3 regions of the Arthrobacter sp. NPDC057388 genome follow, and region 2 is predicted to be linked to each of the others. Evidence: riboswitches for the same ligand, from Rfam matches in the RefSeq annotation. Region 2 holds a riboswitch; each other region holds the start of a gene.

Evidence for each region. Region 2 has a riboswitch for cyclic di-AMP ahead of ACFUTU_RS00790 (NlpC/P60 family protein). Riboswitches for the same ligand answer to the same signal wherever they lie in the genome.
Region 1: linked by a shared signal. The riboswitch ahead of ACFUTU_RS06740 (M23 family metallopeptidase) and the one ahead of ACFUTU_RS00790 (NlpC/P60 family protein) in region 2 are both predicted to bind cyclic di-AMP.
Region 3: linked by a shared signal. The riboswitch ahead of ACFUTU_RS08100 (hypothetical protein) and the one ahead of ACFUTU_RS00790 (NlpC/P60 family protein) in region 2 are both predicted to bind cyclic di-AMP.

Annotation. Positions count from the first base shown of each region.
Region 1 covers NZ_JBHVBL010000009.1:90,705-101,208, forward strand. The annotation lists gene fdhD (formate dehydrogenase accessory sulfurtransferase FdhD) at 1-717, opposite strand, end outside; gene ACFUTU_RS06710 (molybdopterin molybdotransferase MoeA) at 779-2,314, opposite strand; gene ACFUTU_RS06715 (DUF6457 domain-containing protein) at 2,311-2,658, opposite strand; gene ACFUTU_RS06720 (molybdenum cofactor guanylyltransferase) at 2,695-3,285, opposite strand; gene ACFUTU_RS06725 (HNH endonuclease) at 3,311-3,811, opposite strand; gene ACFUTU_RS06730 (NlpC/P60 family protein) at 4,034-4,834, opposite strand; gene ACFUTU_RS06735 (C40 family peptidase) at 4,937-5,650, opposite strand; cyclic di-AMP (ydaO/yuaA leader) riboswitch at 5,703-5,896, opposite strand; gene ACFUTU_RS06740 (M23 family metallopeptidase) at 6,009-6,830, opposite strand; cyclic di-AMP (ydaO/yuaA leader) riboswitch at 6,842-7,084, opposite strand; gene ACFUTU_RS06745 (metal-dependent transcriptional regulator) at 7,259-7,954, opposite strand; gene serC (phosphoserine transaminase) at 8,301-9,431, shown strand; gene ACFUTU_RS06755 (DUF3027 domain-containing protein) at 9,644-10,270, opposite strand; gene ACFUTU_RS06760 (cold-shock protein) at 10,279-10,504, opposite strand, start outside.
Region 2 covers NZ_JBHVBL010000001.1:172,932-183,435, forward strand. The annotation lists gene ACFUTU_RS00760 (fatty acid desaturase family protein) at 1-269, opposite strand, end outside; gene ACFUTU_RS00765 (ferredoxin reductase) at 284-1,402, opposite strand; gene ACFUTU_RS00770 (flavodoxin family protein) at 1,557-2,186, opposite strand; gene ACFUTU_RS00775 (alpha/beta hydrolase) at 2,351-3,172, opposite strand; gene ACFUTU_RS00780 (GTP pyrophosphokinase family protein) at 3,376-4,482, shown strand; gene ACFUTU_RS00785 (SulP family inorganic anion transporter) at 4,489-5,991, shown strand; cyclic di-AMP (ydaO/yuaA leader) riboswitch at 6,172-6,337, shown strand; gene ACFUTU_RS00790 (NlpC/P60 family protein) at 6,341-7,153, shown strand; gene ACFUTU_RS00795 (GGDEF domain-containing protein) at 7,418-8,557, opposite strand; gene ACFUTU_RS00800 (bile acid:sodium symporter family protein) at 8,710-9,729, shown strand; gene ACFUTU_RS00805 (LLM class flavin-dependent oxidoreductase) at 9,745-10,504, opposite strand, start outside.
Region 3 covers NZ_JBHVBL010000012.1:12,810-23,313, reverse strand. The annotation lists gene ACFUTU_RS08115 (ArnT family glycosyltransferase) at 1-1,853, opposite strand, end outside; gene ACFUTU_RS08110 (glycosyltransferase family 39 protein) at 1,860-4,013, opposite strand; gene ACFUTU_RS08105 (glycosyltransferase) at 4,010-5,512, opposite strand; gene ACFUTU_RS08100 (hypothetical protein) at 5,764-6,672, opposite strand; cyclic di-AMP (ydaO/yuaA leader) riboswitch at 6,678-6,831, opposite strand; gene ACFUTU_RS08095 (ATP-binding protein) at 6,936-8,567, opposite strand; gene ACFUTU_RS08090 (response regulator transcription factor) at 8,571-9,311, opposite strand; gene ACFUTU_RS08085 (hypothetical protein) at 9,508-10,504, shown strand, end outside.

The DNA of each region.
Region 1 (10,504 bases), on a different contig from region 2:
GCCTGCCAGCGCGGCCTTCTGGACCAGTTCAAAGGAGGCCCGCCCGGACACCTGGAGCACGGTGTTGGTGAGCGGCAGCCGCCGTTCGCGCAGCGCCCAGCCCACCACTTTGTCCACCGCGTTGTGCCGGCCCACGTCCTCCCGCAGGCACAGCAGTTCGGCACCGCCGTCGTCGCCGATCCTGAACAGCCCGGCCGCGTGGACTCCCCCGGTCACCTCGAACACGGCCTGGGCTTCCCGCAGCCGGTCCGGCAGGGCAGCCAGCGTTTCAACGGGAACCGTGAGCCGGTCTGCGGCGGGGTTGAAGTGCGAGGACTTCGTGACTGCCTCAATGGAATCGGTGCCGCAGATCCCGCACGAGCTGGATGTGTAGACGCGCCGCCCGGTGTCCGGCAGGGGCACATCGGGCCGCAGCTGGGCCTCGACCACGTTGAATGTCTGCACGCCGTTTTCGTCTTCGCCGGCGCAGAACCGGAGCGAGATCAACTGTTCGGCATCCCAAATGACACCCTCGGAGACGAGGAAACCTGCGACGAGGTCAAAGTCGTCCCCGGGCGTGCGCATGGTGACCGAGTAGGAAAGGTTGCCCAACCGGATTTCCAGCGGCTCCTCCACGGCGAGCACGTCCTCACGGTGCCGGACCGGGAATTCCAGGGCCGCGGCCGAACCGTCCAGGACGTAGCGGTGCACCTTGCGTCGTTGCGTTACACGGCCCATGCGGTACTCCGCGCTGAGTGGCTGTTCATGACTCCATCATTGCACCTCAGCCGGGCAGGTCTCAGTCCAGCAGGGCACTCCAGTCCACCGGACCGCTTTGGGCTCCCTGCTTGGTTGTGCGGGACGGGGACTTCCGCGCCGGGCTCTTGGCCTTGGGCCCGGCGGCCTTGGTTTCGGGGATGGCAGGGCCCCACGGCAGTGCGAAAGCAGGCACCATCTCGCCCAGCTGCACGCCGTGCGGCGGAACCACCAGCACACCGTCGGCCGACGCCAGCCCGCGCATCATGCCGGGCCCGGCGTGCTGCGCGGGCGAAGCCATCCCGTAAAGGAGCCGGAAGGGCATCAGCCGCGTACGGCCGGGCTCGGGATCGAGCATGGTGCCGCAGGGAACTTCCCGGACCGGCGGCAGCTTGCCGTGTCCCAGGGCGGCCAGGAGCGGTGCGCCCACCGTCGAAAGGGCCATCATGGCCGCCAGCGGGTTGCCCGGCAACCCCAGAACGAACCGCCCGTCCGGCAGCTCAGCCAGGACAGCGGGGTGGCCCGGCCGCATGGCCACGCCGTCAATGATCAGCCGTCCGCCCAGTTCAGCGACGGCGCGCCGGAAATGGTCCGTTCCCGAGACGCCGGTGCCGCCGGTGGTGATGACGACGTCGGCCGGCAGGTTCTGTGCCTCCGGGATGCCCGTGTCCTCGAGGCCTGCCAGCCACTCCTCGTAGCTGTCCCCGATCCGGAGCTGTTCACGGCACAGCCCGCCCAGCATTTCCACCACTGCGGGCAGCTGCGGTCCGAACGTGTCACGCACACGTCCGGGATCAGGCAGTCCCCGCTCCACGACCTCCGAGCCTGTCAGCAGCAGCTTCACCACCGGTTTGCCCAGGACCGCCAGTTCGTCGTGGCCGGCCAGTGCGGCCAGCGCCACGTGGGCGGGATTCAGCACGGCGCCGGCCCTGACCAGCACGTCCCCGGCGGTGGCCTCCTCCGCAGCCTTGCGGATGTGCTGGCCGTTGCGCGGTTCGCCGGGGCGGGCGGTGCCGCCCAGCGTCAGGACAGGCAGGCCGTCGTCGTCTGTGGAGATCACACCGCTCTCTTTGCGCAGCACGGCCTTGGCGCCGGGCGGGATGAGTCCGCCCGTCACAATCACGCTCGCCTGGTGCGGTGCCAGCCTCTGCCCCGCTTCGGCCAGGATCCAGGGGCCGCTTCCGTTGACGGCCCAGCCGTCCATGGCTGATGACGCATAGTGCGGCAGGTCCTGGCGGGCGGTGATATCCACGGCCAAGGTCCGTCCGACGGCGTCGCGCAAGGGCACGGGCGCCGCCGGGATCGGGGTGGCACAGTCGAAGGCTGCCCGCCGGGCTTCCTCCCAGGTGTGATCCAGGTGCTTGGCGTGGGCCGCCTCCACGGCGGGTTCGCTGTCTGTGGCGGGTCCGGCACCGGAGGCGGGATCGCCGGCGCCGGCGGGTTCACCATCCGGGGCAACGTCCGGAACAACTGCCTCACCGGCAGCAGCGGCGTCACTGTTAAGGCTGGCGTCGCCTGAGGAGTCCGGAGTGCCGGAAGGGCCGGGACCGGCGGAGCGGTGCTCGGGCGCGGCCGTCATTCCCCCGGGGTCCCGGTGGGCACCGCGGATCCGGCGGAGCCGGCGGCCGGGGAACCTTCCGCAGACTGCGCCTCGTCGGCGGCATAGGCCTTGGCCACGGACCGCGCCACGTCCATGGCGTGCTGCACGGATGCGGCATCGGGCGCCCGGCCCGAATCAGCGGCCAGTCCGACGGCGAGCCCGGCTATGAAGGTGGTCAGCGGTGCCGCCGGACGCACCACTGAGTGCGCGGCCACTCCCGCGACGGACAGCACCTCGTTGATGTCAACGTCCACGTCCTCGAGCTTAAAAGCCCGCAGCAGCAGACGGCACCATTCCTCAAGTGTCTCGTCCTGGCTCTTCATGCCTGCCTCCAAATTCACGGCGGCCCGGAAGGCGGCTCACGGCTCCCGGACAGCTACTCCCAACGCGGCCGCGTCGTCCCAGGTATCCACGTCATCGGTGGACCCGGCAGGGACAGCCACAGCCTGCAGGTCAAGACTAGCAAGGAGGGCGAACACCGAGCCGTGCACCAGGGCATTGCGCGCGGCGGCAGCGCGCACCGCGCGTTCCAGCACAGCTGTGCCATAAAAACCGGCCAGCGGCTGGAGCCGCCCCTCTGCGGACGATGCCATGACGCCGTCGGCGCCCCCTGGGAGCGCTGCCCGGAGGGCACGCACAGCGTCTCCAGCCCGCGGCATGTCGCAGGCGAGGACCAGAACCAGGTCCGCCCGGCCCGCACCGCGGAGTGCGTCGAGGCCGGCGGCAATCGCTGCCGCGGGGCCCGCAAAAGGCGGGTCCTCACGGCAGGTGAGCACGCCGGCCGGAAGGGCCGCCGCCTCAGGACCGACCACAACCATGTGCCGGGCCCCGGCGGCGGCTGCGAGGGACCGCTCAAGGAGGGTGGCGCCGTCGAATATCAGGGCAGACTTGGGTGAGCCGCCCAGCCGCGAGGAGCGGCCGCCGGCCAGGATGATTGCGTCAAAGTCCACAACACCCAGCGTAATGCTGGAAGACTCAGGCTGCCCTTTCCGGAAGCAGGAACGGGTCCCACGCCGGTGTGGGCTTTTCCAGTTCCTTGATCTGCCACATGGTGCCCACCGGTGGAGCCGGATCGAACCGGAGCTTCCAGCCCATCTCCGCGGGCGTGTGGTCGCCTTTGACGTTGTTGCAGCGCAGGCACGCTGCCACGAGGTTCTCCCAGGAGTCAGCACCACCCCGGGATTTAGGCTGGACATGGTCTATGGTGTGGGCTGCTTTGCCGCAGTAGGCGCACCGGTGGCCGTCGCGGCGGAGCACACCGCGCCTGCTCACCGCGGTGATCATGTTGTACCGGGGACGGATATAGCGGTTGAGGAGAATCACGGACGGACGGCCCATGATGTCCTGGGGCCCGACGACAGGATCGTCGCCTTCGGCCACCACGCTTGCCTTTCCGGTGAGCACAAGGACCAGCGCCCGGCGGAATGTCACTACCGCCAGCGGTTCATATCCAGCATTCAGAACGAGAGTGCGCATGCACATACCTCTTCACGGCCGCACCCGGCAGAGGCGCGAGGGCCGGCTGCCCTCTGCATGTCCGGGCTATGGATCGACACCATAAGAGTAAACACTCACTAGGCAGATGAGCGAATCGAACACAAGCACCGTCATGGCGTGTCACCAAAAATTCGTGCGCCCGCAACATGCAAAAGGACCCCCGCCGGGTGGCAGGGGTCCTTCAGAACGCTTTGGGCTGTCTTAGCCGCCGACGCGGATGAAGACGGGGCCGGAGCCGACGTTCACGCTGAACAGCGCGGTGGTTCCGCCGTTCCAGCCGCCGTGAACGGCCTGGCCGTTGCCGACGTAGACAGCGATGTGGGCCAGGCCCATGCCGCCGTTCTGGTAGTAGGCAAGGTCGCCCGGCTTCGCTTCAGCGGCGCTCACGGTGCGACCGAGGGACAGGTAGCCGGCCGGCCAGCCGTGGTAGTGGATACCCACTGCGGCGAGGGCGTTGGTGGCAAGCGCGGTGCAGTCCTGGGAAACACCGAGCTGGGCGTAGGCGGCAGCGGCGATTGCAGCACCCTGGCCGCTCGCGGCGGTGGTCTTCGGCGCTTCCGGAGCAGCGGTCTTCACGGCAGCGGCGGCCTGGACAGCCGGAGCGGCCTCAGCAGCCGGAGCCGGAGCCGGCGCAGCTTCCTCGGCGGGCGCGGCTTCCTGCACCTTGACAACAGGCTTCGGGGCCTCGACGACGGGAGCCGGGGTGGTGGAGACAGCAGGCTTCTCGTAGGAGATGGCGATGCTGGAAGCGGCGGAGATGGTGGCCGGAGCAGCGGACTGGACTTCCAGCGTGGAAGCTGCGGCGGATTCGCGCTGAACGTTGGTCTCAGCGGCGTTGGCGGCGATGCCGCTGGTCAGGACCAGACCGGAAGCAGCAGCGATAACTGCGGCCTGGCGGCCCACACCACCGGCGTTGTCGCCGACGGCCTTGGCAATGACAGCCAGCGAGTTGGTCTTGGTGACCTCGGCGCGGTGCCGTGCAATGGTCGCACGTGTAGTCATTAAAGTTTCTCTCTTTCGTGTTCCACGGTCCGCGGTAGCAGGCCGTGGGTTATCGACGCGCCAGCATCTTGGGGGTAAGCCGGCCCGTCTCGAATCGGATTTTTAGCGAAGGGTGTAAAAAGCGGACGTGCCCGTTGCGGACACCGCGTGCAGGAGAGTGCCCTGCGAGGGGTTCAATGCGCTGATCATCATGCCGTTGCCGACGTAGATTCCCACGTGGGCGCCGCCGTTCTGCATGACCAGGTCACCGGGAGCAGGCGTGGAGGTGGGCTTCATGGCGTTCCACGCGTTGACGCGGGGAATGCTGATGCCTGCCTGTGCGTAAACCCACTGAGTGAAGCCGGAGCAGTCCCAGCCGCTGGGGGTGGTACCGCCCCAGACATAGGGGCTGCCGATGCCGGTGTACGCGATTGCAGCCAGTCCGGACGCTGCGGCGGAGGCCGCACCATCGGCGGACTTTGCGGTGACGGCCATGGCCCCACCGGTGCTCTCGTCGTCGCTGGCCTGGCCTGCCTCGGCTGCCTGGCCCTCATCGCTCGACTGCGGAGCGATGGTTTCGGCGACCGGGGCAGCCACGGTGGTGACTTCAGGACGCTCGAAGGAGACAGTAGCGGTGGGCGCGGCGGTCACAGCAAGCTGTGCGGCCTGGGATCCGGTCTCCGAGGAGGCGGAAACACCAATGTTGGCATCGGCTGCGTTGGCCGGCAGGCCAACACTCAGGATGAGTCCTGAAGCAGCTGCGATGACAGCTGCCTGGCGACCTACTGTGCCGGCATTGGCGCTAACCGCCTTGGACACGGAGTCCAACGGGTTCATACGAACCGTCTGCGCGCGATGGCGCGCGGCATTGTGGCGTGAAGACACGAAGGTAGCCTCTCCCAATGCCTACGAGGTGAGCTGTCGGATTCGGATGGGAGTCACCCGGCCGCGCTGCTTCCTGGGAAGCTTTGCGACTTAACCCCAAGGCCTTCTTGCGAAGACCAAAATTGGTTCCCCCGCCCCTGCCAGACGATGTAATGCGAACGGACCTTGAGCGGTGGCAGAGTTAGGCAATCCACTCAAGAGCGTCAACTTCGGCGAAGTTGACGCGGTTTAGACGGTACAGCAGTTCGGAGCGAAAGTCACATTCAGGTCACGGCGTGTCACGGGAATGAGAGTGCTCACTCGGATTGGCTCAGAGCCAGCCGGTGGGATCAACGACGTCGCCGTTGACCATCACCTCGAAGTGGAGGTGGCAGCCGGTGGAGGCGCCGGTGGTCCCGCTGAGGGCCACAACTTCGCCCCGGGTGACCTTCTGGCCGACCTGGACGCTGGAGGACGACAGGTGGTTGTACGTGGTTTCCAGGCCGTTGCCGTGGTCGATGACCACGCGGTTGCCTCCCCCGTACGGGTGCCACCCGGCGAAGGTCACCTTGCCGCTGGCCGCTGCCAGTACCTCCGTGCCGCACTGGGCGGCGAAGTCCTGGCCGCGGTGGAATTCGCCGGCGCCGCCTGTGATCGGGCTGACGCGGTAGCCGAACGGCGAGGACTTGACCATCGTGGTCAGCGGCGCGCCGAGGGAACCCACCGAAGCCGAGCGGCTGATGCTGCCGGCTGACTGGGCACTGAGGAGCTGCTTGAGCTTCCCGTCCGGGTCCCCGGTGGTGGAGACCGATGTGCGGCTGAAGTCGATCTTTGCTGCTGCTTCTGCGGACACCTTGGGCTGGGCCGGTGAGGCGGCCGAAGCCGATGCCGTTTCCTGCTGCTCGCCCGCAGCCAGCACCGGGCTGGTGGCGGGGACGGTAACAGTCAGCAGCAGGCCGGTGGCAGCGAGGGCTACGCCAGCTTTCTGCCCAACGCCGCTGGCTGAAGCGAAATCCGTAACCTGCCGGAACGGACCCCGGCGGCGGCGCGCTTCACGCTGGGCGTCCCGGGGACGGTCCGCGGAAATGGCCTCCGCAGGGCGCGGCTCCGGAGCGGGACCGGTCGCGCGGCGGCGGCCCCGGGCATTCTGCATGGACAAGTACTGCTTCCTCTCTGGATAGCCTGCGAAGTTAGCTGTCGGATTCGGGTCAGAGAGTGCGTAGACCCGGTCCGCCATGACAAGCCAATCCGGCACAGGGGTATCCCGGGAGGATTCCTTCTGCGGAGAGGACTTGCTGCTGCGGACTTCACCCCAAGGCTGTGAAACAGCCGGTTGTGGTTCCCCCGCCCCTGCCAGTGGGTGACTCGTGCTGCTGATCTGCTGGCAGGGTTCGGCTCCAGATCAGGTAACGCTTTTGTATCGGCGTTGCCGTTTAACTATAGGCGATTAAAGAGCGCAGTAATAATTCCGTTATATTCGCTGTGCAAAAGTGGTGGGTCATCCTGCCTGCAGATGTCAGACAGAAGCCTCGGTCATTGACGAAGGGCCCCACGGCTGCCCGCGGAGGGTCCCGCCGGGACCTAGTCCACGCGGACGAAGACGTGCGCGGCCACTTCCGGCGGCAGCTCAAGGGCGCCCTCAAAGCCGGGCACGCGCACCGAAATGTACTCCCCCACGCGCTCCAGCGAGACGGCGGCGCCGGGCCGGATTCCGCCCTCATCCAGCTGGAGGAGGAGCTCCGGCTCCACCTGGATGGGTTCCGCCAGTCGGCTCACCCTGACCTTCGATTCCGGGCCGTAGCCGGTCATGGCGTCGAGCAGGTTCACCACGCCGTCCGCGAACGGGCGGGCCGGCTGTCCGCCGAGTGCCGCGAGTCCCGGGATCGGGTTGCCGTAGGGCGATTCGGTGGGGTGGTCCAGCATTTCGTAGATCCGGCGCTCCACCCGTTCACTCATGACGTGCTCCCAGCGGCACGCCTCATCGTGGACGTAGGCCCAGTCGAGGCCGATCACATCGGCCAGGAGGCGCTCGGCGAGGCGGTGCTTGCGCATCACCTCGGTGGCGCGCTTGCGGCCCACTTCGGTCAGTTCGAGGTGGCGGTCACCGGAGACCACAACGAGGCCGTCGCGTTCCATCCTGCCGATGGTCTGCGAAACGGTGGGACCCGAGTGGCGGAGACGTTCGGCGATGCGTGCCCGAAGCGCCACGATGTTCTCTTCCTCCAGCTCCAGGATGGTGCGAAGGTACATCTCCGTGGTGTCGATCAGATCCGTCATTCAGCTCAGCTCCTCGAGCACAGTATGTGTGTCTGTCCCACCGTACCGCGGGCCCACGCACCGGGGGCCGGCAGGCTGCAGCGGCGGTCGCATATCCGACGGCGGCGCAGCACCGGCTCTCTGCCCGTGCGTCCACTGCCAGCTTAGCCTATTTTGAATTAGTCCGAATAATTCATGAAGCAGGGGGCGGCCTTTGTCTCAGTGACCGGACTATGACGGGCCCGTGTTCCCGGGGTATCCGCGCTTCGGGCAGAATAAGGAGGGTCTTCGTGGCGGTCACGGTTGCCTGCCGGCCACCACCCCGACCCAGCCGAACCATACTTCCATGCCGAAAATTGGAGCCCCTGTGAGCGACACCAGCATCACTATCCCCGCAAATCTCCTGCCCAAGGACGGACGGTTCGGCGCCGGTCCCTCCAAGGTCAGGCCGGAGCAGATCGAGGCACTCTCCGCCGCCGCCACCACGCTCCTTGGCACCTCCCACCGCCAGGCTCCGGTCAAGAACCTCGTGGGCTCCGTCCGCGAAGGCCTCAGCACCTTCTTCCGCGCCCCCGAAGGTTACGAGGTGGTCCTCGGCGTCGGCGGCTCCACCGCATTCTGGGACGTCGCCAGCTTCGGCCTGGTGGAAGAGAAGGCGCAGCACCTGTCCTTCGGCGAGTTCGGCTCCAAGTTTGCCGCGGCCACGAACAAGGCACCCTTCCTCGCGGAATCGACCATCATCAAGTCCGAGCCCGGCACCTGCCCCGCACCCAGGGCCGAGGCGGGCGTTGACGTGTACGCGTGGCCCCAGAACGAGACCTCCACGGGCGTTGCCGCTCCCGTCCAGCGGGTGAACGGCGCCGATGAGGGCGCGCTGGTGCTGGTGGACGCCACTTCCGCTGCCGGCGGACTGGACGTCGATGTGGCCCAGACGGACGTCTACTACTTCGCGCCGCAGAAGAATTTCGCCTCGGACGGTGGACTCTGGCTGGGCCTGTTCTCCCCTGCCGCGCTGGAGCGGGCCGAGCGCGTCAAGGCCAGCGGGCGCTGGATCCCGGACTTCCTGGACCTGAAGACCGCCATCGACAACTCCAAGCTCAACCAGACGTACAACACCCCGTCGCTGTCCACGCTCGTCACGCTGGACGCCCAGGTGCAGTGGCTCAACGCCAACGGCGGCCTGGACTTCGCCGCCGGGCGCACGGCAGACTCGGCCGGACGCATCTACAAGTGGGCGGAAGCCTCCGAGTTCGCCACGCCGTTCGTGGCCAACGCCGCCGAGCGCTCCAACGTCATCGCCACCATCGACTTCGATGACTCGATCGACGCCGCCGCCATCGCCAAGGTGCTCCGCGCCAACGGCATCGTGGACACCGAGCCCTACCGGAAGCTGGGACGCAACCAGCTGCGCATCGCCACCTTCGTGGCCATCGAGCCGTCCGACGTCTCCGCCCTGCTGGAGTGCATCGACTACGTGGTGGGCGAGCTGAAGAAGTAGCGCGCCGGCGAGGAGTTTTTGTCCAGATAATCGGGGTTTGAGGGCCGTTTGGCCCCATTATCTGTACAAAACTCTTCGACGGCGTCGTCCGGGCTTGTGTGCCGGACGGCGCCGTCCGCCGTCAAAGCCATAAAGGATTAAGCCAAAAGATTTGCCCCCGCGTTCGAAGAACGCGGGGGCAAATGCATGCTCAGACCGGGACCGGCGGCGGGTCAGCCGTGCTCCTGGCCGACGGACCCTGTTTCGCTGCCGGCCGCAGTATCAGCGCCGGAGTCCGTACCGGCGTCGGGGTCTTCTTCAGGAGCAGCGCCAGCGGCGTCCTCCTCCGGCTCTTCAACCGGGGAATCCTGAGCCTCCTGGTCCTGTGCCTCCACGTCCTGGACCTCCTGGCTGTCCTGGTCCTGGTCCCCCGCCTCCTGGGCGTCCTGTTCCTGCTCCTGGGCGTCCTCCGGGCGTACGCGCTCGGCCCACGGCACCCACTCCGGTGCGAGGATCGAGTTTTCGGACGGCAGCAGGCCAAGCTCGTTGACCGTGACCACTTTGGAGCGCGAGTTGCGGGTCAGCACCGCGTACCACTGCCAGCCGATGTACCCCGGCAGGCGTGATTCGAAGAGGTGCGTCACCACGCGGTCGCCCTCGGTGCGGGCGGCAAGGTGGTCCCCGATTTCGGATGCCTTCGCAATGCCTTCGATGGCGGTCCGCGCGGTCTCCACGGCAGCGGCCAGCACGGCGTCGGGCTTCCCCGTCCGCCACACCGGGACGCCGGCACGCCGCTTGGGCGCTTTGGATTCCACCTTGGATTCAGCCTTGGATGCGGCCTGTTCAGGTTCCGGGTTCATCGGGAGGCCTAGGCGTCCAGCTCGTCGGCAACCTTACGCAGGGCGGCGGCAATGGCCTTGCCCTTGTTGCCGTCCGGGTACTTGCCCGAGGACAGCGTCCCGGACAGGTTGTCCAGGACCGTCACCAGGTCCTGCACCAGCGGGGCAAGGTCCCTCGCGCTGGGGCGCTTGGCCTTGGCGATGGACGGCGTCTTTTCGAGGACACGCAGGCCAAGGGCCTGGGCACCCTTGCGC
Region 2 (10,504 bases):
GCCCGGCCCGTGATCTCCAGCCCGCGCTGGATCTTGATCATCCCGCGGATGTACGCGGCGTCGGAGGAGCCGCGCCTGGCGAGGATGTCATCCCGAATGGCGTCCAGCTCGCGGCCAAGCTCTGCCACCTGTTCATCGGAAAGGTGCGCTGCGGCGGGCGGGCGCACAGTGGGCCGGCCGGAGGCTGCCAGTGCCCCCGGGCGCGGTTTCGCGGCGGCCCTCCCGGTAGTCGTGGTGCTCGCGGCTGTGCGATCGGATATTGCAGTCATGCTGGTGATGCTCCTCAGATGTCGAGGTTAACGGGCCCGGCGGCTGCCGAAACGCACGTCTGGATTAGTTGGCCCGGTTCACCGTGGACTTCACCGGTGCGCAGGTCCCGGACCTGCCCTGCACGCAGGGGCAGCAGGCAGCTGTGGCAGATGCCCATGCGGCAGCCGCTGGGCATGAGGACCCCGGCGTCCTCGCCGACGTCGAGAAGGGGGGTATCGCCGTCGGCCTCCACCTCACGGTCGGATGCCTCAAAGGTGACCAGGCCGCCGTCGTGCCCAACACCACCCAGCAGGCTGGTGTTGAAGCGTTCGATGATGAGGTTGACGGGGTCCGCCGCGAAGGGGCCCGTGGCCCCGTCCTTGCCGGACGTACCGGCGGCCCGGGGGTGTGTGGCCGCTTCCGCGGCCCAGAGGGCCTCGGCGTCGTCGAGGAACCCTTCCGGACCGCAGGCGTAGGCGGCCCGGCGGCGCCAGTCCGGGCACAGGGTATCCAGCGCGGCGGCTGAGCCGAAATCCACGCGGCCGCGCTCCCCCGTGTACCAGTGCGTGACGCGGAAGTTGGGAAACTGGTCCGCGAGCTCGGAGAGCTCTTCGCGGAAAATGCTGTCCTCCGGCCGGCGCGCCGAGTGGATGAGCACCACGTCGGCATCGGGGCGGTGCGGCACGAGGGTGCGGACCATCGACATCACCGGGGAGATGCCGCTGCCGGCGGTGAGCATCAGCAGCGGACGCGGATGTTCGGGGAGGACAAAGTCGCCCTGCGGCGGGGCCAGGAACAGGACGTCGCCGGGCCGGGTGTTCCGGACCAGCACACCGGAGACGGCGCCCATGGCGCTCACGGTGATGGCGGGGTCCTCGCCGGCCGGGGCACTGAGGGAGTAGGAACGCCAGTGCCGGACGCCGTCGAGCTCCACGCCGATCCGTGCCCACTGTCCGGCTTTGTGGGCCTTCCAGCCGCGGCCCGGCCGGAAATGGATGGTGGCTGAGTCAGGCGTTTCGGGGACAACTTTGGTGACCACGCCGCGCAGCTGCCGCGCCGAAAACACCGGGTCGAAGAGCGCGAGAATGTCCTCCGGCGCGAGGGGAGTGGTCAGGACAGACGCGGCGCGCGCCAGCTTTCTCAGCCGGATCAAGCTGTCCACCGCAAAATGGGTTCACCCACGTGTATCTCCTAGTGAAACCCGGGATCGTAACAAGCAAAAGTACCTCAGCCCCCACCTACAAGCGTCCTCCATGCCGGCGCGGGGAGCAACAAGCGTCCATTTCGGCGCCTTCGTTCGCTGGTCCCTACCCATCGCCGGGGTCCTGCCCATCGGCCGGATAGGGGGCGGCGCGCAGCTGGCGGGACAGGTGCGCCGCGTTGCGGGCCATGCTGGTGATCGAGTGGGCCACGTTCTCCGGAACCTCGGAAAGGTCCTTGAAGTCAACGGTCTGCATCGCCTCGCCCACCCAGTAGGTGGAACCCTGGGCGGGCAGCGAGAAGCCGACGTCGTTGAGCGCCTGCTGCATGTCCGCGACCACCTTGTGGGCGCCGTCCTCATTGCCCACCACCGCCACAAGCCCCACCCTGCCGTACATGATGGGCCGGCCCTGATCGTCGGTTTCCTGAAGGTCCGCATCCAGCCGTTCCACCACCCGCTGGGCGATGCTGCAGGGGTGCCCCATCCAGATGGGCGTGGCCAGCAGCAGGATGTCCGCGGCCAGGATCCTCTTCCGCAGGGCCGGCCACTCGTCACCGCCGCCCATGTCCACGTCCACGCCCGGCTTGATGTCCAGATCCACCACCCGGACGGATGACGTCTCGACCCCATTCCTGGCCAGCTCCTCCAGCACGTGGTTGGCCATGAGCTCGCTGCTGGAGGGTTCCGGCGAGGGCGTAAGGGTGCAGATCAGGGCGATGGCAGTGAGATCAGACAAGGCAAGGTCCCTCCGTTGTGGCGTCTGCGGCAATCGCGGTTGATGATAAGCATACTTACCGCCGAAGTGGATAGACCCACTAAGCCCCAATCAACAACGAACGGATGCCCGCGGAGTTCCCGCGCTGCTGTGTGGCCGGCCGTTGCCCGCCCACACAGCAGCGCCTAAAGCTGCAGCAGCTCCTGCACCAGTTCCCGGCACTTACGGTACGACGGCGCCTTGGGGTCGATCAGCGCGAAGTGGTCACCGGGGACCCTGACCACCTGGACCGGGGCGCCGGCTGCCCGGGCTGCGGTGGCGTAAGCCTCGGACTGGCTTACCGGCACGGTGTCGTCCTCCAGGCCGTGGACCGCGTAGACCGGGATGCTGAGGGGCACGGCGCTCATCGGGTCGGCGTACTTGTGGCGCTTGGGGTATCGCTCGGCGGAGCCGCCCAGGAAGTTGCTGACCGCGCCGTTGCTGAGGTCCAGCCACTCCGCCTGCGCGAGGTTGAGAAGCCCCGACTGGCTGACCACGCCCGTCAGGTGGACGGCCTGGCCGTTAAGGTTCCTGTTGACCTGCCGGTCAGCGTCGGCCGCGCCGAGTTCCGCAAGCCGGTCCCGCCCGGCTGCCCATACAGCAAGATGGCCGCCGGCCGAGTGCCCCAGCGCCACCACACGGTTCAGGTCAAGGTCATGTTCGCCCGCCACTTCGCGGAGCTTGTCGATCCCGGCGAGGACATCCTCAAAGGTCCGCGGCCAGCCGCCGCCGTTGCCCGCCCGCCGGTATTCCAGGTTCCAGGCCACGATGCCGTGCGCCGCGAGGTCCTTCGCCAGCGGCTCGCCCAGCTCGGCGCCGTACTGCGAGCGCCAGTAGCCGCCATGGATCACCACAACAATGCCGCGCGGGGAAGGCGCCTTGCCGTTGCGCGCGGCAGGTGTTTCCGGCAGGAAGAGCTCGCCCCACTGGCTGGGGTGGTCACCGTAGGTGTACTTCTGCCGCTTCACTGCATCCTCCTTGGATCCTTCGAACGGGGCGCCGGGCCCCTCCGTGCCGCCGCCCGCGCGCCCGGGATCCGGGAGTGCAGGCACGGCGGCGCACAACAGCCATATTCCGAGCCTACCGTGAGGTAGCTCTCATGGGGCAGAAGGGGCTGAAGTGGCGGGGTGTCCGGGGCGCTGCCGTCGCACCGCCTTGATAGTTTGGAGGCATGGCAAGCAACTGGGATCGCCTGGACGTCACGCAGCGCGACTCCGTGCAGGAAAACGTGGAACTTTACGAGCGCGTCCGGCCGGCCCTGAAGCTTGTCACCCGGGAAGTCCTGCAGGTGCTGCGGACCATGCTCAAGGACACCGAGGTCAATCCGCTGTTCGTCACCGGCCGGACCAAGTCGGTGGACTCCTTCCGCGAGAAGATCGCCCGGACCGAAGAGCCGCTGGAACCCGGCGGCCCGCGCGTCCTGAAGTTCCCGGACCCGTTCCGGACGCTTAACGACATGGTGGGTGTCCGGGTCATCACCAAGCTTCCGGCGGAAAACGCGATGGTGGCCAACCTCATCAAGCGCCAGCGGCACCTCTTCGACTGCCGCGGGGACCGGGAAAAGGACATCGGCTCCATCGAGTCCGGAACGTACGGCTACTCCAGCCGGCACCTGATCCTGCGCACCATCCAGAACGACGTCGTCAAGAACTACCAGCAGGTCTTCAACCCCGAAGTACCGCCCAACGGCAGCTACTTCTTTGAATGCCAGATCCGCACCGTCTTCGCGCACGCCTGGAGTGAGATTGAGCACGACATCCGGTTCAAGGCCGAGGACCCGCGGGCCTGGACGCCGCATTTCGACCGGCAGTTCACCGCCACCGCCGCCATGCTGGAAACCGTGGAGAGCGCCTTCGCTGACCTGCACGAACGCTACGAGGAGGTCCGCAGCTACTGGGACCTGGACGGCGAGGGCGCAGCCCAGCTCACCCCCAACCGCATCCGCGACGTCTGGCGCACCCTGCTTCCGCACGTAGACCGTAAAGTAGATGATGACTGGGGATGGGCGGCCGAACTCCTGGCGGCCCACGGACTCAAGCAGACCGTGCAGCTCGCCGGCCTGCTCAGCGCCAACCGGATCACCGAGGTCCGCAAGGCCCTGGACCACCGCTACTCCCCTGGCCCGGACCGCCTCCTGGATGACCTCCTGCTGTGGCAGTACGGCACCAAACACATCGACCTCACCGCTGAGGCGCCCGACGCCGTCCCCCACCCGCGGCGCGACAGCCTCCTGCGGCGGCTGAAGCAGATCGAGCGCTACCGCCAGACCAAGAAATAGAGTTCTATGAAGCCCGAACAGCTCCAGTCCGTCCGGGCCACGCTCCGTTCCCCGCGGCGCCTCAAGACCGAGGCCCTCGCCGGACTGGTGGTGGCCCTTGCCCTTATTCCGGAAGCCATCGCGTTCTCCGTCATCGCCGGGGTGGACCCCCGGATCGGGCTGTTCGCCTCCTTCACCATGGCGGTCACCATCTCGTTCGTCGGCGGCCGGCCCGCCATGATCTCGGCCGCAACAGGCGCCGTCGCCCTGGTGATCGCGCCTCTGATGCGCAGCCACGGACTGGACCACCTGATCGCCGCGGTGATCCTCGCCGGGGTGTTCCAGATCCTGCTGGCCGTCCTGGGCGTCACCCGGCTCATGCGCTTCATCCCGCGCTCGGTGATGGTCGGGTTCGTGAACGCACTGGCCATCCTCGTATTCATGGCCCAGCTGCCGGAGCTGATCGGGGTTCCCTGGCCCGTGTATCCGCTGGTCGGCGCGGGACTGCTGATCGTCGTCGGCTTCCGCAGGATCACGACGGCGGTGCCGTCACCATTGGTGGCCATCGTCCTCCTGACAGTCCTCGCCGTGGCGGCCGGGATCGACGTCCCCGCCGTCCAGGACAAGGGCCAGCTGCCGGAAAGCCTGCCCACACTGTTCATCCCCAACGTGCCGCTGACCTGGGAAACCTTCCAGACCATCGCCCCGTTCTCGCTGTCCATGGCGCTCGTGGGGCTGCTGGAATCCCTCATGACGTCCAAGCTCGTGGACGACATCACCGATACCCGCTCCAACAAGACCCGCGAATCCTGGGGCCAGGGCGTGGCCAATATCGTCACCGGGTTCCTGGGCGGCATGGGCGGCTGCGCCGTGATCGGGCAGACGATGATCAACGTCAAGGGCTCCGGTGCCCGCAGCAGGGTGTCGACGTTCCTCGCCGGCGTCTTCCTGCTGGTGCTGGTGGTGACACTCGGTGACATCGTCGGACTCATCCCCATGGCAGCCCTCGTTGCGGTGATGATCTTCGTCTCGGCCATCACCTTCGACTGGCACTCGGTTGCACCCGCAACACTGAAGCGGATGCCCAAGTCGGAGACCGCCGTCATGCTCATCACCGTGGGCACCGTGGTGGTCACGCACAACCTGGCGATCGGCGTCGGTGTTGGCGTTCTGGCAGCGATGGCAATGTTCGCCCGCCGGGTTGCGCATTTCGCCACCGTGGAGCGGACGGAAGTGGAGCTCAACGGCCGGACAGTCGCCACCTACACCGTGGACGGTGAGCTGTTCTTCGCCTCCTCGAACGACCTCTACACCCAGTTCGACTACGCCCGCGACGCCGAGCCGGACATCGGCGGCGTGGTGATCGACCTGCATGCCTCGCACCTGTGGGACGCCTCCACCATCGCCGTCCTGGACGCGGTCACGGAGAAATACCGCAGGCACGGCCGCGAGGTGGAACTGATTGGCCTTAACTCAGCCAGCATCCAAATGCGGGAACGGCTCGCCGGAAAACTGAATGCCGGAGCGTGAGGTTAATCACGTTACTTGACCGCTCAACCCTTACCTGACGCGGGTCAGCTCCAAATGAATGACACGCTGCCGTTACCTTAATGTGACATTACGGAAAGCCTCCCGTACGGTGGAAAACGTGCCTTCTTCACCGAAGGGGCACTCCCGCGCTGATTGCCTAACTCTGCCGCAGCCCGAGGAGTCAACCGAACACCCATGTCCGGCAGAGACGGGGAAACCACTTTTTGGCCCGCACTCAGCAGGCCTTGGGGTGAAGCCGCGCAGTTCCTGACCATGCTCAGGACCGCGGCCGGGTGCCTCCCATCCGAATCCGACAGCTCACCTCGCAGGCATCGGGAGAGGCTTCTTCATGTCGTTCCGCTTTATTTCTGGCCGCCGTGCTGCGGCCGCCCGCTCCAATCCGTTCACCCGCATCGCCTCCGCAAACGCCGGCATCAGCCGCCAGGCAGCCGTGATCCTCGCCGCTTCCGGCCTGGCTTTCACGGGCACCGTGGCCGCCAATGCCGGCGGCGCCGCCCCGGCCCAGCCGGCTCCGGCCGCCGCCCCGCAGGCCGCCCGCCAGGTCCAGGCTCCCCTGAACGCTGCGTCCGGCGTTCAGATCGAGTTTGATCGCACCGCGGTCAAGTCGGCACCGGCACCGGTGGCCGCACCCGCCGCCGCCAAGCCCGCGGCGAAGCCCGCCGCCGTAACGCCCGTGGTGAAGAAGGTGACGCCCGTCGTTGCCGCCGCTCCCAAGGCCGCAGCCGCACCGGCCGCCGCACCGAAGGTGACCGTCAAGGCCGCTGCTGCGGCGCCGAAGGCTCCGGCGGCGGCACCCGCGAAGGCCCCGGTCAAGGCGGCGGCAGGCGTCAACGCCGCCATGCTGGCCTCGGCCTACGCCCAGATCGGCATCACGCAGGACTGCACCGCCATGGTGGAGAAGGCCCTCGGCGCCGCCGGAATCCGGGTGGGCGACCTCGCCCCGATGCAGTTCCTGAACCACGGCAAGGTTGTTTCCACTCCCCAGCCCGGCGACATGGTGGTCCAGTCCGGCCACGTGGCCATTTACGCCGGCAACGGCAAGGTCATCAGCGGCGGCATGAACGGCATCAACGCCACCATGGCCCACCCGCTGTCCTGGCTCACGGCCACCGGCCCCGTCACGTTCGTGCGCGCGGCCTGATACGGGCTGACAGCCAAAACTGAATCCCGCCGTGTTCCGCTGCCTTGGGGGCGGCGGAACACGGCTATCCCCCAAGGTGCTCCCACCTTTCTCCAAGGATGCCGGAACACACTGGCTATGCCTGATGAAAGACCGCAGTCTCCGGCTGCGAGTCAGGATCGCCGGGTCCGGATTGTCCCCCATGCATTCCGGATCCGGTGCCTGCCTGTGCAGAACGCTGCTGCGCCGCTCGACCACGCACGGCACAGCTCACCCATGCATGGCTCAGCCCCGCACGGTGCGGTTCCGCCCCTGCGACTTGGCCTCGTAGAGGGCCACGTCGGCGGCCGCGATCACCTCGTCAAGGTCGGCGGTTTCGGCGTTGTAGACGGAAATGCCGTAGCTGACGGTCGGCATCCGCAGCAGCTCCGGGATGTGCTGGCCCGCCATCCTCCTGCTGATCTCACCGGCTATGATCTCCGCGCTCTTGGGGCCGGCGCCGGGCAGCAAAAGGATGAACTCCTCGCCGCCGTAACGCCCGGCAAGGTCCGTGGACCGGACCGAAGCGCTGCATGCCCCGGCAAACGCCCGCAGCGCCAGATCGCCTGCCGCGTGGCCGAAGGTATCGTTGACCGCCTTGAAGTGGTCCAGATCAGCCAGGATCAGCGAACCCCCGCTGTTGGCGGCCTTGCTGCGGGCCAGCTCCTCGGCGGCTGCTTCCAGGAAGGCGCCGCGGTTAAGGAGGCCGGTCAGCCCGTCCAGCGTTGCGACAGTCCGCAGCGCCCTCGTCTGCTGCTCAGTGCTCAGCCCCGCCATGCTGAAGGAAACCACCACCAGCAGCACCATGGTGACCATGGTGGTCACCGCGGATCCGAAGAACGTAACAAAGACGGCACCGTCCTGCCCGTTGATCAGGAAAACCAGCAGCCGGCAGAAGTAGAAGGCCGCCACGCCGCCTGCCGCGATGGCCATGGGGATCCTGACCCGCGAATAGCCCGGCTCCAGCCGCCACAGTTCATGCGAGGCCAGGCCGATGAGCACTGCCATGGACCCCAGGAACACTTCTCCCCCTGCCCAGGCGTTCGTGGCGGGGTTGTCGACGGCGGCGGCCACGCCGGCCAGGACCGGCAGCGCCACCGACAGCCACGGGCTGGGTTTGAGGTTGCGAAGGGAGCGCGCGCCGGCCCAAACGCAGCCCGCACCGGATATCAGCAGGACATTGCCCAGGGGGTTTGCCCAGACCTGTTGCGGGGTGCCGTTCATCAGGAAGAACGCCGCACCGAGAAGGAACAGGAGAAGGGCCGCGCACCACCAGGCGCTGTAGGGTGAGCGCGTGCTGCGATAGGTGGAAAAGTAGAAAAGCAGGGCCAGAATGAAGGCCATCGCTGCAAAGGCGATCCGAAGTGTCGCCGTGTCCAGGATCATTCGGCCCCCTAGAATCCCCGTCCGATGCACTCCAGTATCGCACCCCGGGGCCAGCCTCCGCAGTGCTCCCGGCAGTTTCCAGAGACGAAACAATTTGTCTGACATCAGTCACGAATTCGGGCGTTTCGGCCCGGCAGTGCCAGCATTATTGAATGCTTGAGGCAACAAAAAATTCCGCACCGACTCCCCCTGCCACAGCGGCCGACGCCGCACCCCTGAACCCCGCCCTTGCCGCAGAGGCCAGGATTGCGCGCGTCGCGGTCACTGTCTTCCCCCTGCTGGTGCTGGCGGCAGGAGTTGCCGGGTTCCTGCTCCCCGGTGCCTTCAAGCCCCTCGGCCCGGCGGTCCCGTACCTGCTGGGAATCATCATGTTCTGCATGGGCCTGACGCTGACGCCCCCGGACTTCGCAGCTGTTGCCCGCCGGCCCTGGGCCGTGGTGCTCGGCATCGTGGCCCACTACGTGATCATGCCCGGTGCGGGCTGGGCGATCGCCACCCTGCTCCACCTGGAGCCCGCCCTGGCGGTGGGGCTGATTCTGGTGGGCTGTGCACCCTCCGGCACCGCCTCCAACGTGATGGCGTTCCTGGCCAAGGGCGATGTTGCCCTTTCCGTGGCTGTCGCCAGTGTGTCCACCCTGATCGCCCCGGTGGTCACGCCCATTCTTGTGCTGTTCCTGGCGGGATCGTTCCTGACCATCGACGCCGGCGGCATGGTGCTGGACATCGTCAAGACCGTCCTGCTTCCCGTGATCGCCGGCCTCCTGGCCCGCCTGTTCCTCAAGAAGCTCGTGGCCAAGGCGCTGCCGGCGCTTCCCTGGGCCTCCGCCGTCGTTATTTCCCTGATCGTGGCGGTGGTGGTGGCGGGAAGCGCCAGCAAGATCCTGGCCGCCGGCGGCATCGTGTTCCTTGCCGTGGTCCTGCACAACGGCTTTGGCCTGGGCCTCGGCTACCTGGCCGGCAAGCTGGGCCGCCTGGACGCCAAGGCGCGCAGGGCACTCGCGTTCGAGGTCGGCATGCAGAACTCCGGCCTCGCGGCAACGCTGGCCACCGCTCACTTCACGCCGCTGGCGGCCCTGCCGTCCGCCGTATTCTCCCTCTGGCACAACATCTCAGGCGCCATCGTGGCGGCCTGGCTGGCCCGCAAACCCCTGCCCGAGCAGCAGGAAAGCTAGACGGCAGCACGAAGGCTAGACGCCGGCCGGTACCGGCGGAACAGCTGCGGCTCCCGTCCCGGAGGCGGCCGCGGCGAAAGCGTTCCCGGGCCGCGGCAGCCCGTAGTGCTCACGCAGCGTGTACCCGGTGTACTGCCGGCGGAACAGCCCGCGGGAGCGCAGGATCGGGATGACGTGGTCCACGAAGGCATCCAGCCCGGAAGGCAACACGGGCGGCATGATGTTGAACCCGTCGGCCGCGCCTTTTTCGAACCACTCCTGGATGGCGTCCGCCACCTGCTCCGGCGTTCCGGAGAAGGTGCGGTGCCCGCGGCCGCCGCCCAGCCTGCCGATGAGCTGCCGGACGGTGAGCCGTTCACGCCGGGCGAGTTCCACGATCAGCGTGTATCGGCTCTTGGCGCCCTCGATCGCGTCCTCGGAGGGGAGGTCCTCGGGCAGCTGCGCATCCAGCGGGAGCGATTCCGGGGAAACCCGCAGGACACAGGCCAGCTGCTTCCGCGCGTGCTCCGGATGGATGAGCTCATCGAGCTGCTTCTCGAGCTGCCTCGCTTCGCGCTCGGTGGAGCCGATGACCGGAACGATGCCGGGAAGGATCTTGATGTGGTCCGGGTTCCGCCCCGCGGCGGCCGTCTTCCGCTTGAGGTCGGCGTAGAAGCGCTGGGCCTCGGCCAGGGTCTGTTGCGCCGTGAACACCGCCTCGGCGTAGCGGGCGGCGAAGTCCTTGCCGTCCTCGGACGAGCCCGCCTGCACAATGACCGGATGGCCCTGCGGTGAA
Region 3 (10,504 bases), on a different contig from region 2:
ACGGCCATGACCGGCAGTTCGGCGGCCAGCTGGTAGCCGGCCGCATTGTTCGAACCCACGACGGCGGCCGCCCAGGTGTAGCTTGCCGCGTCGGTTTGGAGCGCTGTCACCAGCCCGTCCGACGGCGTGCTGGCGCCGAGCAGCCCGCCCATCCCGCCGCCGCCCCGCCCGGCGAATCCGCCCGGTGCCCTGCCCGCCGAATTGGCAGCGCCGGGATTGGCAGCACCAGGATTGGCAGCACCGGGATTGGCGAGGGCGCCAGGCCCGGCGATGCTGCCCTGCCGGCCAAAGTTGCCCAGCCCGCGGAGGTTGCCGCGCACTCCCGTTGTTGACGGCCCCGCGCTGACAATCGCACCCGAATGTGCAGTTGCCGCGGTGGTGAGGGAGTAGGCCAGCGGTCCGGCCAGGACCGCCGCGACTGCGGCAGCCGCCGTCGTACGCTGCAGTGCCCTGCCCAACAAGCCGGCGGGTGCCAGCGGAACCAGCAGCACGACCGCAGCCAGCAGCGCCGCGATCAGCACCGCCCAACGGAGCCACGGGACATAGGCGGGGGAGCGGCCCAGCAGCTGGAAGGCCATGGCGCCCGCGGCGGCCACCGCGGCAGCGAGCGGCACCACGGCGGGCGGCATCGAACGGCGCTGCCAGAGGAGAACGCCCCCCAGTCCGGCCAGGCCGGCGATTCCCGGTGCCAGCGCCACCATGTAATACGGATGGATGATGCCGGCCATGAAGCTGAACGTCAGCCCGGTGACCAGCACCCAGAGGCCCCAGATCACAACGGACGCCCGCACGGCGTCCGTCCTCGGTGCCCGCCTGCCGAGCCACACCAGCGCTGCGGCGAGGATCAGCACGGACGGCAACAGCCAGGCGATCTGCCCGCCGAACTCGCTGTTGAACAGGCGCAGCAGCCCGGGCGTTCCCCAGCCATTTCCGCCCCCGACGCTGCCCGTTTCATTGCCGTTGAGCCGGCCCAGGCCGTTGTACCCGAGTGTGAGTTCGAGGATGGAGTTCGTTTGCGAGCCGCCGATGTAGGGGCGGCTTTCCGCCGGAATGAGCTCGACGGCGGCCAGCCACCACCCGGCGGACACCAGCAGGGCGCCTGCCGCGCCCGCCAGGTGCAGCAGGCGCTTCCCGGGGCGGACCGGGGCGGCGAGCAGGTAGGCCGCCGCCAGGCCCGGCACCACCAGCAGGACCTGCAGCTGCTTGGTCAGGAAGCCTAAGCCCAGGAGAACCCCTGCGAACAGGAGCCAGCGGAAACGCGCGTCCTGGATGGAGCGCAGCACCGAGTAGGCGGCCGCGGTCATGAGCAGCACCAGCAGGGCGTCGGGGTTGTTGAAGCGGAACATCAGGGTTGCCACCGGCGTCAGTGCCATGACGGCGCCGGCCAGCAGGCCGCCCAGGTGGGCCAGCCGGTCGTTGCCGGCGGCCGGCCCGGCGGCGCGGCGCACGGCCAGGTAAACCAGCCATGCTGTGGCCACGCCCATCAGCGCCTGCGGCACCAGGATGCTCCACGGGTTGAGGCCGAACAAACGGACCGACAGGCCGGTGATCCACAGGGCGGCCGGGGGTTTGTCCACGGTGATGGCGTTGGCGGAGTCGGACGAGCCGAAGAACCATGCAGTCCAGTCGCGGGACCCGGCCTGGGCCGCGGCCGAGTAGAAGGCGTTGGCCCAGCCGGAGGCGCCCAGGTTCCACAGGTACAGGACGGTTGTGCCGAGCAGGAGCGCCGCCAGTTCCAGCCGGGAGCGGAGCGGGGGCCGCGACTGCCGCAGGTTCGGTGGCTTCCCGGCCGGTGATTGCTGCCTGCGGTTCCGGGTTTCCTTGGCGGGGGAGCGTGGAATGGTGTTGGTCATGAGTGCCTACCGGGTCAGCTTGTAGACAGTGGAATTCCCGACGGTCTGGGCCTCGAAGTTGGCGGCAACCCAGGTGGCCACCTCGGAGTTCCCGCCGCGTCCGCCCATGCCGCCGCCCATGCCGCCGCCGGCGATGAAGTAGCCGATCTCGCCGTTGGCCACCATGTCCTGGAACTGCGCGAGCGTGGGGTACGGGTCCCCGCCGTTCCAGCCGCCCAGGGCAATCACGTTGGTGCCGGTGGCGAGTTCCAGGCTGGCGGCCTGGCTGGCGCCGGAAACAATGCCGGACCACTTGGCGGTGCTGGACTTCAGCAGCGTGGTGAGATCGGAGTTCACGGTGCCGCCGCCGTCGGGACCCATGCCGCCGCCGGGACCCATGCCGCCATCGCCGGGTGGGGTGCCGCCAAAGGGGGTGCCGCCGTCGGTTGAGCCGTTTGGAACCAGCCCCGAACTGTCCGGAAGCCCCGAACTGTCCGGAAGCCCCGAACTGTCCGGCAGACCCGAACCGTCCGGGAGTGCGGAGCCCGAGGTGTCCCGTCCAAATCCCGCGCGTCCGCCCTGGCCTGGTCCGCCCATCGCGGATGCAGTCGGTCCCGACGTCGGGATCGATCCGGAGTGCGGCTGGGCCGCCGTGGCGAAGGTCCACGCCGCGCTGCCCAGTCCACCCGCCAGCAGGGAGAGTGCCAGGACCGTGGCTGTCGCCGCCCCGCGCAGCCGGGCCGGAACGGAGTGGAGCGAGTCGGGCCGGAGCAGCAACGCGGCGGCGGCCAGCACGCCGAGGATCACCACGGCCACCCGGATCCAAGGCAGCCACGTGGCGTCGCGTCCCAGAAGTACGGCGGACCACGCCGAAGCGGCCAGGACCGAGGCCGCCAGCGTGATCCTGGCGGGCAGGTGGGCCCGGCCGCGCCACAGTTCAACGGACCCGATGCCAACCAGTGCGGTAATCGCCGGGGCCAGGGCAACGGCGTAGTACGGGTGGACGGTGCCGCTCATGAAGCTCAGGATGCCAGCGGTGACCAGCAGCCAGCCGCCCCAAAGGACCAGCGCCGCGCGGGTACGGGAGGTCCGTGCCTCGCGGCGGGTGAACCACAGCCCGGCGCCGAGCAGGATCAGTGCGGACGGCAGCAGCCAGGACACCTCACCGCCGAAGCTGGCCCCGAACATGCGGGTGATTCCCGCAGCACCGCCGAAGCCGACATTCCCGCCCATGCCGCCCCCGCCGCCCGGCATGCCGCCGCCCATGCCGCCTTCTGAGCCGGTAATGCGGCCCAGGCCGTTGTAGCCGAAGGTCAGCTCAAGGAAGCTGTTGGTCTCGGACCCCGCCATGTAAGGCCGGGCCGAGGCCGGCGTGAGCTGGAACAGGGCAATGTAGCTGCCTGCCACAATCACAATGCCGCCAGCCGCGGCGAGCAGATGCAGGAACCGCCTGCCGAGGCCGGTGGGGGCCGCCCAGAGGTAGGCCAGGGCAAGGCCGGGAACAATCAGGAAGCCCTGCAGCATCTTGGTCAGGAACGCCAGGCCGATCACTGCGCCGGCGGCGGCCAGCCATTTCCAGCCTGCCTTTTCAATGGCGCGGGTGGTCAGGTAGGCGGCCAGCACCAGGCACAGGGTCAGCAGCGCGTCCGGGTTGTTGAACCGGAACATCAGGGCCGCCACCGGGGTGAGCGCCAGCGCCCCGCCGGCCAGAAGTCCGGCCGCGGGGCCGGAGATCCGTTTGACGGTGAGGTAAAGGAGTCCGACGGCGGCCACTCCCATAAGTGCCTGCGGCACCAGCATGCTCAAGGGCGAGAATCCGAAGACCCGGCCAACGAGGGCGGGAATCCACAGTGCCGCGGGCGGTTTGTCCACGGTGATGGCATTGCCGGCGTCGAGGGAACCGAACAGCAGCGCGGTCCAGTCCTTCGTGCCTGCCTGGATGGCTGCGGCGTAGAAGGAGTTGGCGTACCCCGTGGCCTCGAGGTTCCACAGGTATAGCACGGCGGTGAACGCCAGCAGCGCTGCCGCCGAGGGGCGGATCCAGCGGGGCTGGCTGCCCAGCAGGAGCCGTGATGCCTTGCCTGTCCGGCGGGCTTCTTCCGGGGCGGCAGGGTGGGCAGCCCCGGCCTCGGCCGGGCTCTGTATCGCCGTCCGGTGTGGGGGAGTGGCGGTGGTGCTCATGACTGTGTCATTTCTGTGGTCGGGAGGGATGAGTGCGGAAGGGATGCCTCGGAGGCGGCAGGATCTGAGGGAGCGTTGGCGGCGGAGGCGGCAGGATCTGGGGGAGCGTTGGCGGGGGAGGCGGGATCTAAGGGTGCGTTGGCGGGGGCTGGCCGCCGCCGGAAGACCCACAGCCGGAACAGCAGGAACTTCACGGCCGTGGCCGCAAGGTTCGCGGCGGTGACGGTTGCCAGCTCAAGCCAGCGGTCCGGCGTCGTGCCTCCCGGCAGTGCGCCGCTGTGGACGAGCGCCAGTGCGCCGGAGGTGAGGGCAAGCCCGATCCCGAAAACCAGCAGACCTTCAAAGTGGTGGCGGGCAACGTCGCTGTTGCCGGCGATGCCGAACGTGAAGCGCCGGTTGGCGGCCGTGTTGGCCACCGCGGTGGTGAGCAGCGCCAGCAGGTTGGCGAGCTGGGAGTCCATCAGGTTGCGGCAGAGGTAGAAGAGGACCAGGTAGGCGAGGGTGGAGGCGACGCCGATGGCGCCGAACCGGACCAGTTGGCCGAACAGGCTGCCGCCCGGGCTCTGTTCCTGGCTGCGGGAGGCTGCCGGGAGCGGGCCGCGGGCCAGGGCTGCGCGGAGTTCGGCGACGGGGATGCGGCCGGTCACCATGTCCTTGCTGAGCCGGGCCATGCCGCGGACGTCGGCGAGGGCCGTCTGGACGATGTCCACGCTGGAGTTGGGGTCGTCGGTCCAGTCCACCGGAACTTCGTGTACCCGCAGGCCGCACCGTTCGGCCAGGACCAGGAGTTCCGTGTCGAAGAACCAGGCGGTGTCCACGGTGTGCGGGAGAATCTGCTGGGCGATGTCGGCGCGGATGGCCTTGAAACCGCACTGTGCATCACTGAAGTGGGTGCCCATCAGCGACTGCAGCAGGAAGTTGTAGCTGCGGGAGATGAATTCGCGTTTGGGTCCGCGCACCACCCGGGAGTTGCGGGTCAGCCGGGTGCCGATGGCGAGGTCCGAGTGGCCGGAGATCAGCGGTGCCAGCAGCGGACCCAGCGCCGCCAGGTCCGTGGAGAGGTCCACGTCCATGTAGGCGAGGACCGGCGACGGCGAGGCCAGCCAGACTTTCCGCAGGGCGTTGCCGCGGCCCTTCTCCTCCAGGTGAACCACGGTGACCTCACGGAGTTCCCGGGCCACGCGTTCGGCAGCCTTGAGCGTTCCGTCGGTGCTCGCGTTGTCCGCAACGGTGATGCGGAACGGGTGCGGGAACGTGCCGTGGAGGTACGCATGGAGGCGGCGCAGGCACTCCTCCAGGTCGCGCTCTTCGTTGTAGACCGGGATGGTCACGTCCAGGACCGGAACCGCAGCGGAGGTGTCAATGGGCGACCGCCGCGTGCGCCCGATGAGGCTGTGCGCCTGGGTTTGCCCCGCCGCGCCGGCCCCGTGGAGCGCATGCGTCCGGGTGTGCAGCGGTGGGTGAGGCGGGGTTCCGGAGGCCCGGTCAGTGATGGTCATGCATCAACAGTGGCGGCCGCTGTTATGAGGGTTTTAGGCCAAAGCTGTGCAGGGGCTGTGGAAGTGCTTCTTGGACGGGTTTCCTGACGGAAGGCGGCAGCATTTCTGCACCTCTTTGCCGGCCGCGTGAGGGCGCGGGCAGCAGAAAGGGCCCCGGATCCTCGCGGATCCGGGGCCCTCGGCACTCTAACCGGGCACCCTAAAGCGGTGCAGAAACGTTGGACGCCAGCCGATTCGGCCGCGGCACCCGGTCAGTACCAGTTGTGGGAGAGGTGCCAGTTCAGCGCACCGCACGGGGAGCCGTAGCGCTCCTTGATGTAGCCCAGGCCCCAGTCGATCTGGGTCCGGTAGTTGGTGCGGTAGTCCGCGCCGGCGCTCGCCATCTTCTCGGCGGGCAGCGACTGCACGATGCCGTAGGCGCCGCTGCTGGCATTGGTGGCCGTGGTGCGCCACTCCGATTCCTTGGTCCAGAGCCGCTTCAGGCACTGCATCTGGTCTGCGGACCAGCCGAAGGAACCGAGCTTGCTGGCCGCGTAGGCCTGCGCGCCGGCAGGATCGTTCACGGCAACCGGGGCGGCCTTCGCCTTGGCAGCGGCGGCAGCCTTGGCAGCAGCGGCTTTGGCAGCGGCAGCCTTCGCCGCAGCAGCCTGTGCGGCTGCGGCCTTGGCCACCGCGGCGGCGTTGGCGTCGGCCGTGGCCTTAGCAGCGGCGGCTTTTGCCGCGGCCTTGGCGGCGGCGGCCTTAGCGGCAGCGGCCTTCTTGGCGGCGGCAGCCTTGGCCGCAGCCTCCTTGGCGGTTGCCGTGCTGACGGACTGCGGGGCGACGGACGCTGCGGACGGGGCCGGCAGGGCGGAGATCAGCGTCTTGTCGAAGCTCAGCGTCTGCCCCGCGTCAGCGGTGGCCGCCGACGATTGGGCGGCCGAAGGCGCGGCCTGGTCGGCCGCCTGGCCTGCGGCGCCGACCCCCACGAGCACCGCCGCGGCGGTGGTCAGGACAGCCGCGCGGCGGCCAAAGGACGGCAGGCCTGCAGCGAAACGGCCGAAGGCAGTAGTGGGGCGGGCCGGTTCGGCGCGGTGCCGGGAATTACCGGGGCGGGAAGTCGTGCGGCCAGACTTGTTCGAGGCGCGTTCAGGGCGCGCCTGAGTCTTAAATTCAGACATGGTGGATTGCCTCTCAACACCTGCGGAGTTAGCTGTCGGGTTCGGATGAGGTCATCCGGCCGCACGGAATAATCACGTGTCGGCTTCACCCCAAGGGCTGATGCGGAAAGCCCGGGACTCTGGTTCCCCCGCCTCTGCCTGAACTAGCGGAATCCGGGAAGCGGCAGAGCTGGGCGTCAATCCGGACATGCGGCTCCCGTGGCGGCCGCACCCTATCGACGGTACAGGAGGCTTTTGATTAAGTCACATTTAGGTAACGGACATCACGGCGACGGCGCGGCGCCTTGCATGGGCAGCCGGACGGCGAATTCCGTGCGGCCGGGCCGCGACGTGACCTCCACGGTCCCGCCGTGCGCCTCGATGATTGACTGCACGATGGACAGTCCCAGGCCGCTGGTTCCCTCGGCCGCAGCCACGCTCGCGTCCGCCGGCGAAATCCCCGGTATTGCCTGCGATGCGGGGGCGCCAAGGGCGGCCGGAGCGCCTTCGCCGCCCCCGGCAGAACCCTGTGCCGCGGCGGCTGCCCGGGCCATGGCCGGCTGCGCCGGCGTTGCCCGTGACGCGTCTGCGCGGGCAAAGCGCGCGAAGACCTTGTCCACGAATTCGGGCGGGATGCCGGCGCCGTCGTCCGTGACCGTTATCACAGCGCTGCCGTCCGCCGAACGCATGACGCCGGTGGTCACCGTGGTGCCGGGCGGGGTGTGCTTGCGTGCGTTCGAGAGCAGGTTGACCAGCACCTGGTGCAGCTGTGACGCATCACCCCGGACTGACACGGGTTCCTCGGGAAGGTCCAGGTGCCAGGCCCGGTCCGGTGCCATGACTTTCTCGTCGCTGACGGTCTCGATCACAAGCTGCGTGAGGTCCACGTCGCTGAGCTTGAGCGGCTGGCCCTCGTCGAGCCGGGCGAGCAGCAGAAGGTCCTCCACCAGCGCGGTCATGCGTTCCGACTGGCTCTGCACGCGGGCAAGCGAGCGCTGGCCGTCCGGGGTGAACTTTTCGGTCATCCGCATCAGCTCCGTGTAGCCGCGGATGGCCGTGAGCGGCGTGCGGAGCTCGTGGGAGGCATCGGCGACGAACTGCCGCACCTTCATCTCGCTTTCCTGCCGCGCTTCCAGCGCATTGGAAACGTTATCCAGCATCTGGTTCAGGGCGTACCCCACGCTGCCCACTTCGGTCCCGGGATGGGCGTTCGACGGCGGGACACGGACGGCGAGTGCCACCTCGCCGGCGTCCAGCGGCAGGCGGGACACCTGGGTGGCCACCTCGGAGAGCTGCTCCAGCGGCTTCATGGTGCGGCGGATAAGCACCGTCCCGGCCAGGCCGATCAGCACCAGGCCGCCCAGGGACACGATGGTGATGGTCCAGACCAGCGACGTCAGCGTCTTCTGCTTGTCTGTCAGCGGGAGACCGGTCACGATTACGTCGCCGTAGGGTGTCTGGGTGGCCACCAGCCGGTAGGCCCCGACGGACAGGGCACGGTCTACGGGGACATCGTCCTGGCGGAGCTCCAGAAGGGTCTGGTTGTCGGCGGCCGAAAGTGTCCGGCGGCTGGCGTCGGAGGCGAGGAATCCTGCGCTGACCTGCCCGGACTGGATCCTGGCCACCAGGGTGCCCACCCGCTGGCCCTTGGCATCGAGGGGATCCGGCCTGTTGCCGGGGGCGCCGAGCGGCGGCCGGCCAAAGTCCCGGGCCCTGTTGGCAGCACCGATGAGCTGTTCGTCAAGCTGGCGGGTCAGGAACGAATCCATGGAAGCGTAGCTGAAGAGGCCGACGGCAGCGCAGATGGCCACGAGGAGAGCCATGGCCACCAGGACCAGCCGCGTGCGCAAATGCCAGGTGCCCGGCTTCAGCCAGCTCCGGCGCTGGGTGGGGGCGGCCCCGGAAAGGTTTGCCACGGCCTACTCTGCCGGCTTGATGACGTAGCCCGCGCCGCGGACCGTGTGGATCATCGGCGGGTGCACTGCATCCACCTTTTTGCGCAGGTAGGAGATGTACAGCTCCACGATGTTGGCCTGGCCGCCGAAGTCGTAGTTCCACACGCGGTCCAGGATCTGGGCCTTGCTAACCACGCGCTTGGGGTTCTCCATGAGGTAGCGCAGCAGCTCGAACTGAGTGGCGGTCAGCTGCAGCTCGTCGCCGGCGCGGGTCACTTCGCGAGTGTCGAGGTTCAGGACAAGGTCGCCCACCACGAGCTCAGCCGAATCCATCGCGGCCACGCCGGAGCGCTGGACCAGACGGTGCAGGCGCAGCAGGACTTCCTCCATGCTGAAGGGCTTGGTGACATAGTCGTCACCGCCGGCGGCGAGGCCGACAATCCGGTCCTGTACCGCGTCCTTGGCGGTTAGGAACAGCGCCGGGACCTCCGGCGCGAAGGCGCGGATCCTGCCGAGAAGCTCGACGCCGTCGAACCCCGGAAGCATCACGTCCAGCACCAGCACGTCCGGGCGGAACTCCTTGGCGAGTTTCACCGCCTCGGGTCCGTCGGCAGCGACGGCGACCGACCAGCCGGCCATGCGCAGGCCCATGCTCATGAGCTCGGAAAGGCTTGGCTCGTCGTCGACCACCAGGGCGCGGATGGGGGAGCCGTCCGGGTGGGTCAGTTGGGGAAGGTTGTTGGTCATGGAGTGCGAAGTGGCCATGTGACAACTCTCCGTTCTGGTCTTTAGCCGCCGCTTTGGCGATCCTGTGCGCCGGCTGTGAATCCCAGCCTAGCGAGCTGACAGGTGCGCTGTACCCAATTTCAGGTCACAGCCATGGCTCTTGCGCCGCACAGCCCAAACACAGGAAGGCTTCCCAGTCTGGAACGGACACTTCCGCACCCTAAAGGAGATCGCAATGAGCGGACAGCAGCACGCACCTGTTCCGGAAACCACACCTCTGGCTCCCGCGCCGCAGGCGGACGGGCACACGTACGAGCCGGGGCATACTGACGGGCCAGCCCAGGAACAGGCGCCGGGTCTCCGGCCTGCCGCCGCGCCGGCCGAAACGAACCGCCTGCCCGCGGCGGGTCCGGTGCCGCAAACCGCGCCGGGCCCGGGCAATGGTTGGGGAGCACCGACGACGGCCTCCGCCGACACGTCCCGGGCGTCCGGCTGGGCTGGAAACTGGACCCATGCTCCCACAGATGGGCGTGCCAGCGAAGGCTGGAATGGCGACCGGGCCCAGCCCCCCGGCGCCGGCTGGGGTGCGGGATGGGGAGTGGCGCCGACTGGAAAAGCGGGCGGTTCGGCGGCCAGCGGCAAACCATGGTCCATGAAGCGCGGGCTGGTGGTGGCGGGGGCGGCGACGATCGTGGCTGCTGGGGCCGGAGCTGCCGTGTACGGCCTGGGCAGCAACGCTGCCGCTGCCAACGGAACAGCCGCCGGAACGCAGGGCGGACTGGGCCAGGGCGGACTTGGCCAAGGGGGAGCCCAGGGCGGAGCGCCACAGGATGGCGGTTCCACGGGTGGCCCGGGCGGCATGCAGGCGCCGGGTGGCGGAACCGTGCCCGGCCAGGGGGGAGACTTCGCGCCCAACGGCTTGGGCGGAATGGGCAGCGGAGTCTCCGCCGCGGTCCACTCGGAATACGTCGTGCAAGAGAACGGGGAGTACGTCACCAAGGTGGCACAGCTCGGCACTGTGTCCGGGGTTTCATCGGGTTCGGTCACGGTAAAGAGCGCCGACGGCTTCACGCGCACGTACACGCTCAGCAGTGAGACGGCGGTGGGCAGCATGCTGCAGCGGCGGCAGCAGTCGGTCACCGGTGACCTGACCGTGGCGGACATCGTTACCGGGGCCACTGTCAGGATTGTGGCCGCCAAGGATGGTTCGGCATTTGCCGCCGAGAGCGTAC